Regions from separate parts of the Peribacillus sp. NJ11 genome, predicted to be linked through region 3. Evidence: riboswitches for the same ligand, from Rfam matches in the RefSeq annotation. Region 3 holds a riboswitch; each other region holds the start of a gene.
The links. Region 3 has a riboswitch for S-adenosylmethionine ahead of QUF86_RS17440 (bifunctional homocysteine S-methyltransferase/methylenetetrahydrofolate reductase). Riboswitches for the same ligand answer to the same signal wherever they lie in the genome.
Positions count from the first base shown of each region.

Region 1: another riboswitch for S-adenosylmethionine. It lies ahead of metK (methionine adenosyltransferase); the one in region 3 lies ahead of QUF86_RS17440 (bifunctional homocysteine S-methyltransferase/methylenetetrahydrofolate reductase).
Region 2: another riboswitch for S-adenosylmethionine. It lies ahead of QUF86_RS26735 (methionine biosynthesis PLP-dependent protein); the one in region 3 lies ahead of QUF86_RS17440 (bifunctional homocysteine S-methyltransferase/methylenetetrahydrofolate reductase).

Region 1 covers NZ_JAUCFO010000001.1:1,811,084-1,817,365, reverse strand. The annotation lists gene QUF86_RS09010 (alpha/beta hydrolase) at 1-689, opposite strand, end outside; gene QUF86_RS09005 (gamma carbonic anhydrase) at 900-1,418, shown strand; gene metK (methionine adenosyltransferase) at 1,851-3,044, opposite strand; SAM riboswitch class I at 3,207-3,369, opposite strand; gene pckA (phosphoenolpyruvate carboxykinase (ATP)) at 3,786-5,372, shown strand; gene QUF86_RS08990 (nucleotide sugar dehydrogenase) at 5,537-6,282, opposite strand, start outside.
Region 2 covers NZ_JAUCFO010000001.1:5,463,413-5,469,694, forward strand. The annotation lists gene QUF86_RS26725 (hypothetical protein) at 1-233, opposite strand, end outside; gene fumC (class II fumarate hydratase) at 343-1,725, opposite strand; SAM riboswitch class I at 2,075-2,188, shown strand; gene QUF86_RS26735 (methionine biosynthesis PLP-dependent protein) at 2,274-3,386, shown strand; gene metC (cystathionine beta-lyase) at 3,383-4,564, shown strand; gene QUF86_RS26745 (type B 50S ribosomal protein L31) at 4,669-4,923, opposite strand; gene QUF86_RS26750 (ABC transporter ATP-binding protein) at 5,061-6,282, opposite strand, start outside.
Region 3 covers NZ_JAUCFO010000001.1:3,515,445-3,521,726, reverse strand. The annotation lists gene metH (methionine synthase) at 1-1,449, opposite strand, end outside; gene QUF86_RS17440 (bifunctional homocysteine S-methyltransferase/methylenetetrahydrofolate reductase) at 1,442-3,289, opposite strand; SAM riboswitch class I at 3,393-3,491, opposite strand; gene QUF86_RS17435 (MOSC domain-containing protein) at 3,603-4,253, opposite strand; gene ku (non-homologous end joining protein Ku) at 4,761-5,603, opposite strand; gene ligD (DNA ligase D) at 5,753-6,282, shown strand, end outside.

The DNA.
Region 1 (6,282 bases), 1.7 Mb from region 3:
TTATATTGCTTTTCACTGGCCAAGTTATAATTAAACCACTCACGAACCGCCTTCTTATTCACGATTTTGTCATCTCCGCCCTGCATGACCAAAAGCGGTACATCCTGAATTTCGGGAATCTCTTCAAAAGCATCCTTCATAGCCTGTGCAAGCTCGCGATACCAACGAATCGAAACCTTTGTGATATATAGGGTATCGTTTCTATCGGATTCACGAACTTCAGAACTTCTCGTTGCCATTTCAGGTGTCAACCCGGAATCTACCCTGAACTTTGGCATCACGATGTTCAAACCATGAGAGAGGGCTGTCATGAACTTCGGCGGCTTCGTCATGAGGCCTAAGCATGGTGAAGATAGAATCACCCCTGCAATGTCCCATTCCTCTTCCTGAAGAAGGCGTATCGAGATCAAACCGCCCATGCTGTGACCAAGTAAAAACACCGGTAGCGAATATTCGTAGGCATCTTCTATCCAGCTTTTCACTTCATCTAAATATTCATCAAAGGAATCGATATGTCCCCGGTAGGCGCGTGTTGTCATTCCCTGCCCAGGAAGGTCGCCCATGACCACATGGTATCCGGCTGAAAGCCACATTTGTGTAACCCACTTATAACGGCCGTGATGCTCCATAGCCCCATGAATGATGACAATGACGCCTTTTGCGTCTCCTTCTGTCTCCCATTTCCACATTCGAAATCCCCCTTTCACATTTCACTTGTTGTATACGATCCATGATAGTTAAAATAATATATATAAATTATAACCATATTCGTGATTTTCGACAAAAAAGAAATCTAACAAGTTGTACATTGGTATTATAAATAGCTAAGTGTATTTGCATACGGTATATTAAAATAATACATAAAAACATTAACTTCGGAAAGGAAATGATTGAAAATGATTATTTATCCGTTTAAAGGCAAAGAACCTGAAATCGCTGAAAGCGCATATATTGCTGAAAATGCTGTCGTCACAGGTGATGTGAAAATTGGTGACGAATCATCAATTTGGTTCAATTCCGTCATTCGCGGTGATGTATCCCCAACCATCATAGGGAAAAAAGTCAGTATACAGGATAATAGCGTCCTGCACCAAAGCCCAAATAATCCATTGATCATCGAGGATGAAGTGACCATCGGCCATCAGGTCATTTTACATAGCTGCAAAATCCGTAAAGGAGCTTTGATCGGCATGGGATCGATTGTGCTTGATGCAGCGGAAATCGGCGAAGGGGCTTTTATCGGTGCCGGCAGTCTCGTTCCCCAAGGTAAAGTCATTCCACCGAACATGTTGGCATTCGGACGCCCAGCTAAAGTCATTCGCGAAATCAACGAAGAAGATCGCCAGGATATGGAACGAATCGTACGCGAATATGCCGAAAAAGGACAATACTATAAAACGGCAGAACGAATAAAATAAACTAACGAGTAAATACTCCTAATTCGCGAGTAAATGCTCCAATTTCACGAGTATTTGCTCCTAACTCACGAGTATTTGCTCCAATTTCACGAGTATACGACCCTGACTCACAAGTATATACTCAATTCACGAGTAAACTCCTAACTCACGAGTAAATGCTCCTAACTCACGAGTATTTGCTCCTAACTCTGAGTATTTGCTCCAATTTCACGAGTATACGACCCTGACTCACAAGTATATGCTTCTAACTCGCGAGTAAATGCTCCAATTTCACGAGTATTTGCTCCTAACTCGCGAGTATTTGCTCCAATTTCACGAGTAAACTCCTAACTCTAGAGTAACTATCGATTTCTTGAATTATTCCCCCTGAAGGCAAAATTAATCCATAGAAAAAAGGTGCCCCGCTTTTGCGGGACACCTTTTTTCTATGGATTATGCTTGTGCTTTTAATGTTTCTGCTTTATCCGTGCGTTCCCATGGAAGATCGACATCTGTACGGCCAAAATGTCCGTATGCAGCTGTTTGTTTGTAGATTGGGCGACGAAGATCAAGCATTTTGATGATACCAGCTGGACGAAGGTCGAAGTTTGCACGAACTAGGTCAACTAGGACTTCTTCGCTAACTGTACCAGTTCCGAATGTATCAATCGAGATCGATACAGGCTCTGCCACACCAATTGCGTATGCCAATTGAACTTCCGCTTTGTCAGCAAGGCCAGCGGCAACGATGTTTTTCGCAACGTAACGCGCTGCATATGCCGCAGAACGGTCAACTTTAGTAGCATCCTTACCAGAGAATGCACCACCGCCGTGACGAGCGTATCCGCCGTACGTATCAACGATGATTTTACGTCCAGTAAGACCAGCATCCCCTTGAGGTCCGCCAATTACGAAACGGCCGGTCGGGTTGATGAAGTACTTAGTTTGAGCATCGATCAATTCAGCTGGAACAACTGCTTTAATCACATGTTCTTTTATATCGGCTTGAATTTGTTCAAGCGTAATTTCTGCATCATGCTGTGTAGAGATAACGATCGTATCTACACGTACAGGACGGTTATTCTCATCATACTCCACAGTTACCTGTGTTTTACCATCAGGGCGTAAGTAAGCAAGAGTTTCATCTTTACGAACTTTAGCCAAGCGGAATGAAAGTTTATGTGCCAATGAAATCGGAAGCGGCATAAGCTCTTCTGTTTCATTACAAGCAAATCCGAACATAAGACCTTGGTCCCCTGCACCGATTGCATCGATTTCTTCCTCTGACATGTTTCCTTCACGAGCTTCCAATGCTTTATCGACGCCAGCTGCGATATCGGCAGACTGCTCATCAATGGAACTCAATACAGCACAAGTTTCAGCATCGAAACCGTATTTCGCACGTGTGTAACCAATTCCTGCAATGGTATCACGAACGATACGCGGAATATCCACGTAAGCGGATGTTGTAATTTCACCAGCAACAAGCACAAGACCTGTTGTTACACTTGTTTCACACGCAACACGTGCATTTGCATCCTTAGCAAGGATAGCATCTAAAATGGAATCTGAAATCTGATCACAAATTTTGTCCGGATGGCCCTCTGTAACAGATTCAGAAGTAAATAGACGTTTCTTTGACATCATATTTCCTCCTTGGAAGTTAGTATGTTGTAGGCATAAGCCTGATTTTTACGGAACTCGTTTCCCTCATTAGTTTCAACTATAGACACAGAATTACTTATAAAAACACAAAAACCTTCCCTGGCAAATGAGGAAAGGTTTAAAATTCTGTCTTCTATCCTTTCACTCTTATCGTTCAAGGGTTTTTTACCTTGCTCAGGTTAGCACCATCACCACTATTCCTTGAAGAACATCGCTTTATTTTCGGCGATCGATCTTGGAGTCAAGTTCAATATGGCAGGTTGCTGGGTTTCAAAGGGCCTGTCCCTCCACCAACTCGGGATAAGAGAATCCGTACAATTTAAGATAATATCGTATCAGGTTGGAACTTGTCAATGTTTTTCTAAAAAGAACATATCCCCCCACTTGAAAAAACGGGTTGTTTCAGCGTCTTCAAAGGGTTTCCAAGGCAGACTGCGAATAGAAATGTTGAAAATTGCCATTAATAATAGAAAATAAAGCATACTAACAGGAACGGCCAATTAGAAATATGTTGCTTAATTACTTCCTATTTAAAATAAAATTTTCACTCCATGTAAGTATATGCAATAGTAATGACTCGGTTCCTGCGCCTTAATAATGAAAAATGATTAACGCAACCAGTTGAAAATAATCACAAATTAAAAGAAATAGTATAGACTATTTAAATGAATGTGTTATACTAATTGTAATATAAAAACTTAAACAAAGGAAGGTATCTCATATATGAATTCTGTAGATGTTTCTAATGAGTTACACCAGTTATTAACAGGAAACAATGTTCAAACTCAACTTTCAGTTCCTCAATTGGTCGAAAAAGTATTAAGCAGAAATGAAGGCGTACTAACATCAACTGGCGCAGTAAAAGCTGAAACCGGCAAATATACTGGTCGTTCACCTAAAGATAAATATATCGTGGAAGAAGCATCCGTTAAGGATAAAGTCGATTGGGGTTCAGTGAACCAGCCAATTTCTGAAGATGTGTTCAATAAACTATATAATAAAGTAGTTGACTACCTAAAAGCAAAAGAAGAGATTTTCGTTTTCAAAGGTTTCGCTGGTGCAGACGAATCATCACGTCTTCCAATCCGAGTTGTTAACGAATATGCTTGGCATAATCTTTTTGCCCATACTTTGTTCATCCGTCCGAACGAAGAGGAATTAAGAGGTCACGAAGCTGAATTCACAATTCTTTCGGCACCTAATTTCAAAGCAGACCCAGAAGTGGACGGGACTTCATCTGAAACTTTCATCATCGTTTCATTTGAACGCCGTACCATCCTGATCGGCGGAACGGAATATGCAGGAGAAATGAAAAAATCGATCTTCTCGATCATGAACTACTTACTTCCAGAGGCTGGAATCCTTCCAATGCATTGCTCTGCTAACGTAGGACGTGAAGGGGACGTCGCTTTATTCTTCGGACTGTCTGGAACAGGTAAAACAACTTTATCCGCAGACACTAGCCGTAAACTGATTGGCGATGACGAGCACGGCTGGTCTTCTAACGGTGTATTCAACATCGAAGGTGGCTGCTATGCGAAAACGATCAACCTTTCACGTGAAAAAGAACCACAAATTTTCGATGCGATCCGCTTCGGTGCCGTATTGGAAAATGTAGTTGTGGACCCGGATACACGTGAAGCGGACTATGATGACAGTTCATTGACTGAAAACACCCGTGCTGCATACCAAATGCAAGCGATCGATAACATCGTGAACCCAAGTATTGCAGGACACCCAAATACAATCATTTTCTTAACAGCTGATGCTTCAGGCGTTCTGCCTCCAATCAGCAAGCTTTCCAAAGAACAGGCAATGTTCCATTTCCTAAGTGGTTACACTAGTAAATTGGCTGGTACTGAAAGAGGGGTAACTTCTCCGGAAGCTACATTCTCCACTTGCTTCGGTTCACCGTTCTTACCGCTTCCCGCTCAACGCTATGCTGAGATGCTTGGTGATAAAATTGACGAGCACAATGCAAAAGTATACCTTGTCAACACTGGGTGGACTGGCGGAGCATACGGAACCGGAAGCCGTATGAAACTTGCTTACACTCGTGCGATGGTACAAGCGGCACTTGAAGGTGAATTAGCGAACATCGAAACGATCAAGGATGAAATCTTCGGTTTGGATATCCCGCTTCATGTTCCTGGAGTTCCTGACGAAGTGCTTCAACCAATCAAGACTTGGGCAGATCCTGCAGCTTATAAACAAGCAGCAACAGCTCTTGCAGCTCAATTCCGTGAAAACTTCAAGAAATTCGGTAGCGTTCCAAGTGAAATCGAAGAACTTGGCGGACCGACAGCTTAATAAATTGTACACAAAAGGACCAAGCTCTTGCTTGGTCCTTTCTTCATTGGTTTTCCGCTCCCCCCGTGCCAGTTGCAGAGCTTGACTTTCAACCACAAAAAGGGCACTGTCCATAGTCAGCGCCCCCTTTATCCTTATTCCATTATCGATGTTTGTCCAAGTTTTTAGATGATCGCTTTATTCCTGGCTTTTTTCATGGACATCGTTTTGTATTGATATATATTGCCCAGGTTGGCCACCGGGACATCGGTTTCATTCGCATCAATGCAATTCCGTGTATCCAAAATCAATTTATTGGCCATAAGATCCGATAGCTTATCATAATCCATCCGTTTAAATTCATCATGGTCGGTCAGGACAAGTATCAAGTCGGCACCTTTTACAGCATCTTCCACTGAAACGATTGGCATCTTCCCAGATTGAACATGCGGATCATGCAAGGCTACATCCACATTTTCCATTCCCATCAAGATATTGACGACATCAATGGCGGGACTTTCACGAATATCATCTACATTTCCTTTGTATGAAAGTCCGAAAACCGCTACCTTTGGATGACGGATTCCCTCGAGCATCATTCTTACGCAATTGACAATGTAATAAGGCATCGATACGTTTGTATCACGTGCCAATTTAATGATTCTCGCATACTCTGGTGCCTTTGCTACGACGAAATACGGATCGACTGCTAAACAATGTCCCCCGACTCCAGGGCCTGGTTGGTGAATATTGACACGTGGGTGCTTGTTTGCCATCCCTATGACATCCAAGACATTGATGTCCAGCTGGAAGCAGACTTTCGCCAGCTCGTTTGCAAGGGCGATATTGACATCCCGGAAAGTATTTTCCATCAGCTTGGACATTTCTGCCGTTTTCGCATCCGTCTGAATGATTTCACCTTGAACGAAGG
Region 2 (6,282 bases), 1.9 Mb from region 3:
ACCAATACCACTTCATCATGTCCGCATTCAGAGCATTTCATAAGATGCGGGCATTGGCCTTTTTGAAGGGATTGAGGGTATCCGTCGTTCAGCTTAAGTGTGTCGATATCCATATAAGCACTGTAATCATCATCGTAATCCATGAATTTCCCTTTATCCTCAAGATTGCTGCTGCATTCCGGGCAATTTACATGAATTTTTCTTAGACCGTTGCAAAGCGGGCATAAAGACATTGTTATTCCTCCTGTTCCCGATACTTATGATCTCAGTATTTGTTGCTTTCATTATTTTAACACATGGAAACACCCTCCCTAAAACCGGCGGGAGGGCACTCCTATGGAATTATTTATTAACCATGTCAGCGGGATCGACCCATGCTTTGAATTCATCTTCCGTGAGGAACTCCAATTTCAAGGCCGCTTCTTTTAAGGTAGAGTTGTCCTTGAATGCAGTTTTGGCGATCTTGGCTGCTTTTTCATAACCAATATGCGGGTTCAATGCTGTTACCAACATAAGGGAGCGATCTACATTTTCTTTGATCTTATCTTCATTTGCAGTGATGCCAACCGCACAATTAATGTTAAAAGAGTGAATGCCTTCCGTCAATAATTTCACTGTTTGAAGGAAGTTATAGATGATGACTGGTTTGAATACGTTCAATTCAAAGTTACCTTGGCTTGCTGCAAATCCAATTGTAGCATCGTTACCAACGATTTGTGTCGCAATCATGGTAAGCGCTTCACTCTGTGTTGGATTGACTTTACCCGGCATGATGGAGCTGCCTGGCTCATTTTCAGGAATGGCTATTTCGCCGATTCCGCTTCTAGGACCACTTGCCAGCCATCTGACATCGTTCGCAATTTTCATTAAATCCGCTGCCAATGCTTTCAAAGCACCGTGTGCATAAACGATTTCGTTATGGCTTGTCAATGCATGGAACTTATTATCCGATGTGACGAAAGGATGTCCTGTATCCGCTGCAATTTGTTTTGCGGAAAGTCCCGGGAATTCTTTTTTTGTATTGATTCCGGTTCCTACTGCCGTTCCGCCTAGAGCCAGGTTCAATAATTTTTGGCTGCTTTCCTCAATCATCGCTAGATCTTTATCAAGCATCGCTTTCCAGCCAGAAATTTCTTGTCCTAATGTCAGTGGTGTTGCATCTTGAAGATGTGTCCGGCCAATCTTCACGACATCCCAAAACTCTTTTTCTTTTGAATCGAATGTATCACGAAGTGCTTTGATGGCAGGAACCAACTTTTCAGCGACCTCCATAAAGGCTGCAATATGCATGGCGGTCGGGAAAGTATCATTGGAGCTTTGTGCCTTGTTTACATCATCATTCGGGTGAAGTGTTTCCGATTCACCATTTTCTTTTAACCATTCATTCCCTTTGTTAGCGACCACTTCATTCACGTTCATATTACTTTGCGTCCCGCTTCCCGTTTGCCAAACTACAAGCGGGAAATGTTCATCAAGCGTACCTTCAAGGATTTCGCCGCAAATCTTAACGATGGCATTCTTTTTAACTTCTGAAAGATCACCGAGATCATAGTTAACCTTTGCCGCAGCTTGTTTAACGTATGCAAATGCACGAACCAATTCAATCGGCATTTTTTCATTACCGATTTTGAAATTGTTACGGCTTCTCTCGGTCTGTGCTCCCCAATATTTATCGGCAGGAACTTTCACTTCACCCATCGTATCTCGTTCGATTCTGTAATCCATGTGTTCTCCTCCTATGTTTGCACTATTCATCGAAGACCTTAAGTATATGAAATGAATAATGTCGTATTATTCTCTCTCCTTACATTGTACAAACTTTATTATTTTAAAGCAAAAATATCCGGCCAGGCCTCCCCTTTTTCTGAAAAATTCAATTAATTCATTCAACAGGATCATTCAGGATTATCCCTGACCACATGCAAATTCCGGATATTCTTTTTAGACACGTAAAGTGTTGACACCGCTAGGCTCCAATAGACCTAGTCATGAACATCGAAGCAATATCCATCAAACTTGTTCTTGACAGTATTTTGTATTTATAGTAAATTCAAAAGAAATTGAATAATCTAAACTCTTATCGAGAGAGGTATAGGGAATGGCCCGATGACACCTCAGCAACCTTCATTTGTTTCAAACCAATGAAAAGGTGCTAATTCCACAAGTTTGTGAACTTGGAAGATAAGAAGAATGACTCGTCCCTACTTAATCAAAGTCTTCTTCTTAAAGAAGACTTTTTTTATTTTATATAACTCAAAGGAGCAGTGAAAACTATGTACAAAACTGAAACATATCTTGCTCAATTAGGAAATCGCAGCGAAACGGCGACAGGAACAGTCAATCCGCCGGTATACTTTTCAACTGCTTTTCGCCACGAAGGAATCGGTCAATCGACTGGATTCGATTACACAAGGACAGGTAATCCTACACGCCAACTATTGGAACGATCCATCGCCGATCTGGAAAAAGGCGACCAAGGGTATGCCTGCAGTTCAGGAATGGCAGCCATTTCTACTATACTGGCCTTATTTAAATCAGGTGATGCATGGATTGTCAGCGAAGATCTTTATGGGGGTACATATCGTCTGTTAGAACAAGGTTTTAAGAAATGGGGGTTGCAGTGTGACTATGTGAACACTTGTTGTTTGGAGGATATCGAAAAAGCCATCACTCCTCACACGAAAGCCATCTTCATTGAAACTCCCACTAACCCTCTTATGCAGCAAACGGATATTAGCGCCGTTGCCGCATTGGCCAAACGATTTGATTTATTGTTAATCGTTGATAATACTTTTTACACGCCTCTTATTCAACAACCCATCCTGCTTGGAGCGGATATTGTGATTCACAGTGCTACCAAGTATCTCGGTGGTCATAATGATGTGCTGGCCGGACTGATCGTGGCCAGCGGCGCGGAATTATGTGATGCACTTGCCTTCCATCATAATGGTACTGGTGCTGTCTTGAGCCCCTTTGATTCTTGGCTGTTGATGCGCGGAATGAAAACCCTGGCATTGCGGATGGATCGTCATGAAAAGAATGCAAAGGTACTTGTAGATTACTTGTCGGAACATGATTGCGTTACGGACGTATTGTATCCCGGTAGGGGCGGCATGATTTCCTTCCGCATCATTGAAGAAGCGGCGGTCAACCCATTTTTACAATCACTCTCATTAATTTCGTTTGCAGAAAGCCTTGGTGGGGTCGAAAGCTTCATCACCTATCCTGCTACACAAACACATGCCGATATACCTCTTGAAGTCAGAACGGCCAATGGGGTTTGTAATCGCCTGCTTCGCTTCTCCGTCGGCATTGAGGACAGCGACGATTTGATTCAGGATTTACAGGAAGCATTCGCACACGTAAAAAGGGAGGCACTACGATGACCGATCATGATTTTAGCTTTGAAACCAAATTACTCCATAATCAACATAAATTCGATCCGGCAACAGGCGGTGTGAGCGTCCCCATTCAGCACGCTTCCACTTTCCATCAATCCGATATCGATCAATTCGGTAAATATGATTACAGCAGAAGCGGGAACCCAACTCGCGAAGCGCTGGAAGATATCATTGCCGAACTTGAGGAAGGCACACACGGTTTTGCCTTTTCATCAGGAATGGCAGCCATTTCAACAGCTTTCCTGCTGTTGTCTGCCGGAGACCATATCGTCATTTCCGAAGACGTGTACGGAGGAACGTTCAGGATGGTCACAAGTGTTTTGACACGTTTCAATATTGAGCATACTTTCGTTGATATGACGGATCTTGAAAGCATCAAAGCGGCCATTCAGCCAAATACGAGAGCCATATACATCGAAACGCCTTCAAATCCATTACTTAAAGTGACCGATATTAAAGCCGTTTGTGAAATCGCAAAAAAAGCCGGGGCCTTAAGTTTTGTTGATAATACATTCTTGACGCCAGCATTACAGAAACCCCTGAATCTGGGCGCTGATGTTGTCCTTCATAGTGCGACGAAGTTTTTATCCGGACATAGTGATGTGGTAGCTGGACTTGCTGTAGTGAAAGATCCGGAATTGGCAGTAAGACTCGGTTCCCTCCAAAACTCCTTTGGAGCGATTCTTGGTGTCCAGGACGCCTGGCTAGTAATGAGAGGTCTGAAAACCTTGTCCGTTAGAATGGAGCACTCCCAAAAAGGGGCAGAAAAGATTGCCGCCTACTTAAAGAAGCAGCCCTTGGTTAAAAAAGTGTATTATCCCGGCCTAGCAGATCATCCACAGCACGCCATCCAGAAAGGCCAGTCACTTGGAGCCGGTGCGGTCCTATCATTTGAATTGGTAAGCGAAGAAGTCTTCCGCTCTTTCGTGAACACTGTCGAGCTTCCTGTTTTTGCCGTAAGCCTTGGAGCTGTCGAATCCATATTATCCTACCCGGCCAAAATGTCCCACGCTGCCATGCCTGCTGATGAAAGGGAAAAGCGGGGCATCACGAACAGCTTGCTTCGTCTCTCTGTCGGACTTGAAAATCCGGACGATTTAATCAAGGACTTCGATGCGGCCCTTGTAAATATTGCAAAAGGGGAAGCAATTGCTGCGAAATGAAAAAAGGAGGGGTGCCCCATATTTATGGGCACCCTTTTTGTTTGCATCATTTAAATTCTTGTTCAACCCATCCATAACAAAAGGCTAACGATTTCCCGATGGCCTTACTCTCTTTTCTTCATATTATATTTATCCAGGAAACGATCCACCCGTCCGCCCTTTTCAGCAAACTTCTGCTTTCCAGTATAAAAAGGGTGCGTATCCGAACTGATCTCCACTTTTAATAATGGATACGTTTGGCCGTCTTCCCATTCGATCGTTTCATTGGATGTTTTCGTGGAACCTGTCAAAAATTTATAACCGCTGTTGGTATCCATGAATACTACTTGTCGATAATCGGGATGAATTTCTTGTTTCACTATTATCACCTCATCGTTAGTATAGGTATATGTTAAACGTAATGATTACTATTATCAAGTATTGTACTTGAAGGTGCCAATAACGGCACCTTCATTATAAGTTTAATCTTGATTATCCATACTTATTCAATTGTGTTTCAACCGGCCATCCCTTTATGCGGCCCAGCCTGCAGCTCATACATTTGATAGTACTTCCCTTTTAGTTCCATTAATTCTTCATGTGTACCTTGCTCAGCAATCCGCGCTTTATCCAGTACAAGAATTTGGTCGGCATTTTTAATCGTGGAGAGTCTATGTGCAATGATGAAGGTCGTTCTCCCTTTTTTCAGCACTTCCATTCCCTTCTGGATAATTGCCTCGGTTTCTGTGTCGATGCTTGCCGTCGCTTCATCCAAAATCAATATCGCCGGATTGAATGCAAGAGCACGTGCAAAAGAGATTAGCTGCCGCTGTCCAGAAGACAACGTTCCTCCTTTTTCAATCACAGGTTCATCCAGCCCTAAAGGAAGATGCTTCAGCACTTTGTCGCCCCCTACATCCCTTAATGATTTTTCAACCATTTCCCTTGTGATGCCTTTATGATTCAGACTGATATTGGAAGCGATGGTGCCAGTAAATAAATAGGGATCCTGGAGGACGATTCCCATATGCTCCCTAAGCGTTTGATGGGGAATATCCAAAATATTTCTTCCGTCAATTTTGATTTGCCCTTCACTACTGTCATAAAAACGGAACAATAAATTCATTATGGAACTTTTTCCTGATCCAGTATGGCCAACTAAAGCGATCGTTTCCCCTTGTTTAGCTGAGAAGGAAATGTCCCTTAACACATATTCATTATCCTTATAGCCAAAAGAAACATTTTCGAATTGCACGTTTCCTTTGTATCTGGATATGTTTTCATCACTGACTGCCAATCCCTGCTCATCCAATAAACTGAATGCCCGCTCCCCTGCAACAAGTGCCTGTTCTAGGTTAGCGAACTGATTGACGATTCCGTGAAGCGGATGAAGCAGGCGGCTGATTAAATCAACAATTGCATACATCATCCCTAAAGAAATGGCTGAACTCGCTGTAAGGGAAATCCCCCCGAAATACCAGACGAATGCCACTAGCGCCAGAACTTTAATGACACCAATTAAGTTTCCACCCGTCAACGAATTCAAATGGAGCATTTTATTTTGATAGGAATAGTGCTCCCGGTTCAAATTTTCAAAAGATTGCTTCGTCTCCTTTTCACGTCCAAATGCCTGAATGATGCTCATTCCAGAAATGGATTCATTGATCATCCCATTAATATCGCTGACCCGTTCCCGAATGATGTGATTATATTTTGAGGCGAATTTACGGTATACCGTC
Region 3 (6,282 bases):
ATCCACAGAACGTGTAGCCACTTCCAATTTGCGCTCAGCATCGACGGCCATCCCAATTTCATCAATGGTTCCTACGACAACGGCAGCCCCGTATTGATGGACGAATGGCACTATTTTTTCAAAGCGCTCTTCACCATCTTCAAGGTTAATGGAATTAATGATGGATTTTCCTTGTGAATGTTTTAATGCTTGTTCAAGTACGGCTTCATCTGTAGTATCGATGACCAATGGGACTTTCACTTTTTTGACGACCTCTTCTACGAACTCCTTCATATCACCAAGCTCATCCCCATCAGGATCAGCAAGACAGATATCAATGACATGGGCGCCTTTTTTTACCTGGGCACGTGCAATTTCGGCAGCTGGCTCGTAATGCTTTCCACGAATCAGCTCCTTGAATTTTCGAGATCCGATAACATTCGTTCTCTCACCTACGAATAAAGGACGCATTGAATCATCATAAATGAGTGGCTCTATGCCTGATACGGCATGCCCATGGGCTGATTCGGTAATTGTACGAGGCTGAATGCCTTCAAGGACCCTGACAAGTTCTTTAATATGCTCTGGCGTAGTACCACAACAACCCCCAATGATATTGACCCATCCCTTTTCGGCAAATTGCTTCATTTTCTCTGCAAGGGAAGTCGGTGACTCATGATAATGACCCTCTTCATCCGGGAGCCCGGCATTCGGGTAACAACTGATTGCGCTATTGGCTATATCTGCAAGTGTCCTGATATGGTCTATCATGAATTCCGGTCCTGTTGCACAATTCAGGCCGACAGCCACGGGCTTCATATGTTCAACCGATAAATAGAAAGCTTCTATCGACTGGCCAGCAAGTGTCGTCCCCATCGGTTCGATCGTACCTGATATGATGACAGGCACATCTTTTCCTGATTTAGCGAAGGCTGCTTTTATTCCAGAAAAGGCTGCCTTGACATTAAGCATATCCTGACAGGTTTCCACCAATAACAAGTCTACCCCGCCATCCAAAAGACCGAGTGCCTGTTCTTTATAAGAATCGGTTAAAATATCAAAAGTCGTTCCACCTGTTACGGATAGCGTTTTTGTGGTGGGCCCCATCGAGCCAGCTACATATCTTGGCCAATCATCATTTGAATATTTTTCACATGCTTTAACGGCAAGCTCAGCTGAAATTTTATTAAGCTTGTAGGCAATCGTGCTTATTTGGTATTCCTCAAGAACGATGCTAGTCGCTCCGAAGGTATTTGTTTCAATGATATCAGCACCTGCTGCTAAATATTTTTCATGGATGGATTGGATGATTTCTGGTTGTGTCAGTGATAAATACTCGTTGCAACCCTCGAATTGTTCCCCGCCAAAGTCCTCTGCTGTTAAATTCTCCGCTTGAAGCATGGTTCCCATCGCTCCATCGAGCAGGAGAATCTTAGTATCCAACTGATCTTGAATCGCTTTTTTATTCATGTACTGCCACCTCTGATGTATGTTTACTATCGACTTTTCTAATATATTTCGTAAGTTCCGCCGTCATTTCATAGCGAAGGAACGGAGTGATTAAATATATGCCCTTGAATTTTTCCCTTGCCGCGTCGACTAGCTCGCGTGCGATATTCACCCCTTCAATTCTTGACTTTACAGGGTCATTCCCCGCTAAAGCCATGGCCCTCCTGACATTATCCGGCAATTTGATGCCCGGGATCTCATTATGGATGAATTCGGCATTCCGTGTGCTTGTCAATGGCATGATACCGACGAAAACCGGGGTTTCTAAATGTTTTGTAGCTTCATGAACTTCTTCAATCTGCTCAACTGAATAAATTGGCTGTGTCAAAAAGGATTGGGCACCGCAGGCAATCTTCTTTTCCATTCTCTGTACGGCTTTATCCAAATATTTCACATTGGGATTAAAAGCGGCGGCAATTTTAAAATTAGCCCGCTGGCCCAAACTCTGACCGGAATAGGATAGACCTTCATTAAATTGTTTGACCATGCTTATTAGGTCAAACGACGATAAATCATAAACCGAAGTGGCTCCCGGGAAGTCCCCAATTTTAGAGGGATCTCCGGTGATGATCAATAATTCATCCAGCCCAACCGTCTGCAGGCCCATTAAATGTGACTGCAGGCCAATTAAATTTCGATCCCGGCATGTTATATGCACCATCGGCTTTACATTCAATTGGTTCTTCAGCAAATTAGCCAGTGCATCATTCGATATCCTTGGTGAAGCAAGTGAATTATCCGCCAATGTAATGGAATCGACCCCTGCTTTTTTCAAAACCTCGGCACCAGTCATGAAACTCTCTATTCCCAACTTTTTCGGAGGATCAAGTTCAACAAGAATCGTCCTTTCTGTTTTGGCCTTTTCGTACAGAGGGAGTTCCAATTCTCTATCGTTCACTTCAATTATTTCTATTTCACGGGCTTTCGTATATTTCTCTTTTACTGGAGCCAAACTTCCAATCGCATTCTTTACAGCTTGAATATGCAGGGGAGTCGTTCCACAGCACCCTCCTATGATCGCGGCACCTTGCTCACGAAGGTCTAGGGCACTTGAGCCGAAATATTCCGGCACAGCTTTATAGACAAGCCTTCCATCCACATAATCCGGAAGGCTGGCGTTAGGGTAAATGGCAATCGACGCTTGCTTTGGCAAACTCACCTCTTCCAAGGCCCGAATCATATGATGTGGACCGAGTCGGCAATTCACCCCAACAACATCGGCACCCAATTGCTCGAGTTTTTGAAAGGCTTCATTTAAATGGATTCCATTTTGAAGATTTCCCAGTTCATGCATCGAAACATTTGCGATGATCGGCAGTCCAGTTTCATTTTTAACGATTTGCAAAACGGTTTCCAGCTCTTCCAGGTCATAAAATGTTTCCAAGAGAATCCCATCCGGGTTTTCCATCAACAGACTGTATAGCTGTTCACGAAAACCTCGCTTTATCTCTTCCATACTTAAATCCGATTTCCTGATACTCCGCTGTGCCCCTATGGTACCGAAGACATATGCCTTTCCTTTTGCCGCTTTTTTAGCAAGGATGACTCCCTGGCGATTTATTCTGCTTACTTCATCTTCAAGTCCATGCCGTTTCAATTTATTGAAATTGGCTCCATATGTATTCGATTGAAGGATATCTGCACCAGCTTCCAAATAGGCACGGTGGATGGACTCTATTTGATCTGGGTTCGTGCAGTTTAATTCCTCATAACATTGATCGATGCCATAAGAGTACAGTAAAGTCCCCATTGCCCCTTCTCCAACCAGCATTCTTTCTTTCAATTCTTTACGAAAATTCATAATTACACCCTCTCTCAAAAACAATCCTGTTTTTGTCGTTTTATATGAGTATGAGAGAAAAGAAAAAAAACCTTCTCAAAGAAGAAGGTCTTTTGAAACATTCTCCTCATCTATCAAGCTCTGCTTGCTGGATTTAGCACCTTTGCCTAAGCTGGTTGCTGAGGTTTCTTCGGGCCAGTCCCTCCACCTCTCTCGATAAGATCCAATTATATAATTTTCACAAGATTTCAAAATTTGATTATATTTAATTTACATTAATAATCTGTCAATTTCAATACCTGATCGTCATTTTTTTCACTTTTGCAAAATTCATTCACTCTTTTGCAGCTTGAACTCTCTTCACTATCCTTTGTTTCCAGTCTTCCGCTAACGAGTCTAGTGTAAGTAACGCGTTTGAGCCTTCCAGCCCATCTCGGTTATGTAGGATCACCTCTGTTGCATAATGAACCGAAATTTTTTCTTGCAAACGATCTATTAGCACGATTTCGTTTTGTTTCTTTATCGTTCCTTCTTGAATGACTTTTGCAAAATAACCAGTGTAACTCGTTTTCAGCACGAATTCCAAAAACTTAGGTTCCTGATTGAAGTGGGAAATGGTCGAACAAGGGATCCTCCCCTGATTAATTTGAACAATCACTTCGCCTATTTGATAAATATCACCGATATACGTTGTTTCTTCCCTCATCCCCGCTACAGTTAAATTTTCACCGAATGCAGGGATATCTAGCTTTTTAGCGAATCTTTCATTCCATAATGAGTAATGCTCAAAGGGGTAAAAACACAAAGCCCGATCAGGACCTCCATGGAACTTTACATTACCTACCCCATCACCCATTATGCCTGATTTAGTTACTATCACGTCATCCACTGCTTGTTTATCCATCGCTGAAAAGATATCGATATTCGAAAAATTTTCCTGTTTGGGCTTTCCGGCATGAAGCGATTCAATTTTTCCATTTTCCATTTTACATCTTCCATTCTTATTTAATTTATATCATCATTATATATGTATAAATTATACTAAAAATCCATTTTGTTCTGTAGTTTTTTATGGGAATATAGCAGTTTAGAAGGGCAAAAGCCCCAAGTTGGCGAAATATCATTGATTTCCAGAAAAATTCATAGGTTAGTTTCAGTAATTTTGTTGCTATTTCAGAATTAAATATGGTAGAATATGAACACAATATATAGTCGAAAACTACAACCGTTCGCCTATATGTTGATTTTCACGATTGAATTCCTCATTGTCGCTCTTTAGGGAGCGAATTTTTTTGCCTTCATTTCCATCCATCATTTTCTTTTAATTCCATTCAGTTCCTTACATCGTGATCCACTTACCTATTTGTAATCCCTTCCCTATGTAATTCTCTCCCTGTTAAGTCACTTTCATTACCTTATTAGAAGGCAAGATCCCTTGCTAAAACAAGCAGAAAGCCGAGCGACATCATGCGTCTTCCGCTCAGCTTCCTGTTTATGCTTGTTTCTTTTTTTTCGGTGCCGCTTTCTTTCGGGTAGTCTTTTTCTTTTCCGGTTCATCATGTTTCGTTCGGTCAATGGATGCCTGTAAAGCCTCCATTAAATCGGTTACATTGTTGGAAACTGGCTCTTTTGTTTTGGCTGTAATCGTCGTTTGTCCCGTTTTCTTCGATTCAATCAAATCAAGTAAAGCGGTTCGATAGTCATCGGTATATTTTGTCGGATCGAAAGTAGTCGTTAATTGATCTATCAATAACACGGCCGTATCGATTTCTTTTTTTACAATGGTATCGTTGGCAGGAATATTCGGCACATCCGCTGTGGAGCGTACTTCATCCGGGTAATGAATCGTTTCCATCACCAAGGTATTATCAACAACTCGGATTACCGCCATTTGTTCTTTTGAGCGAATGATGATTTTCGCTAACCCAACCTTATTCGATTCCTTTAGGGCCTGCCTCAAAAGGGAATAAGCTTTTATCCCACCGTCATTAGGGGACATATAATAACTTCGGTTGAAATAAATGGGATCTATTTCTTCAATTTTAACGAAATCCACGATTTCCACTGCTTTTTCTTCATTTTGTTTTTTTAGCTGTTCTAGTTCACTGTCTTCCAATACAACAAACTTTCCCTTTGTATATTCAAAAGCGCGGACTATATCGTCCTTTCCCACTTCTTTTTGGCAAACCGGACACATCTTTTCGTATTTAATCGGTGAATGACACTCCTTATGCAACGTCCTTAAAGATATATCCTTATCTTCCGTTGCAGCATGAAGTTTGATCGGAATGTTCACCAAACCGAATGATATGCTCCCCTTCCACATCGTATGCATATTCGTCACCTCATAACTTATTTTTAAAGAGAAAATCAATTTTATTATTCCCCTTTGTTAAAAAAAAACCGAAAAAACAATTGCCAACTCTAACACTTCGTTTTTTTGGCAAAATAATGTTATCAATTATTTGCGGAGGTAATTACAGAATGAAACCGATGCTGCCAACCTATTACCCTGAAGCCCCTAACTCCAAGGATTGGCGTTATGAAATCAAATATGACGGCTTTAGGGCAATTTTAACGATAGACTCCGATACGATAAGCATCTCGAGTCGAAATGAGAAGGAGTTATCACCCTTATTCCCAGAAATCATTGCTTACATCAAAGATCTGGACCTGGAAGATTACCTCCCACTGCAGTTGGACGGTGAATTGGTCTGGCTTACCAATCAAGCAAAAGCGGACTTTTTTCAAATACAGTGGCGTGGACGCCTTGGGAAACAATCCTTAATTTCAGAAAAAGCTCATTTTTCCCCATGCCGGTTTATAGCGTTTGACCTGCTTCGCATCAGCGGAAAGGACATAGCAGCTAAACCTATGGAAGAACGAAGGAGATTCATGTTGAGTATTGGTGAAGAACTTGGCTTTCCTATGCCTCCTGACCCCAACGATAAGGCTTTGATCCAATTAATAGAAAGTTTTGACGTTTTGGATGATGCCTTGAAAAAGGTCACCCT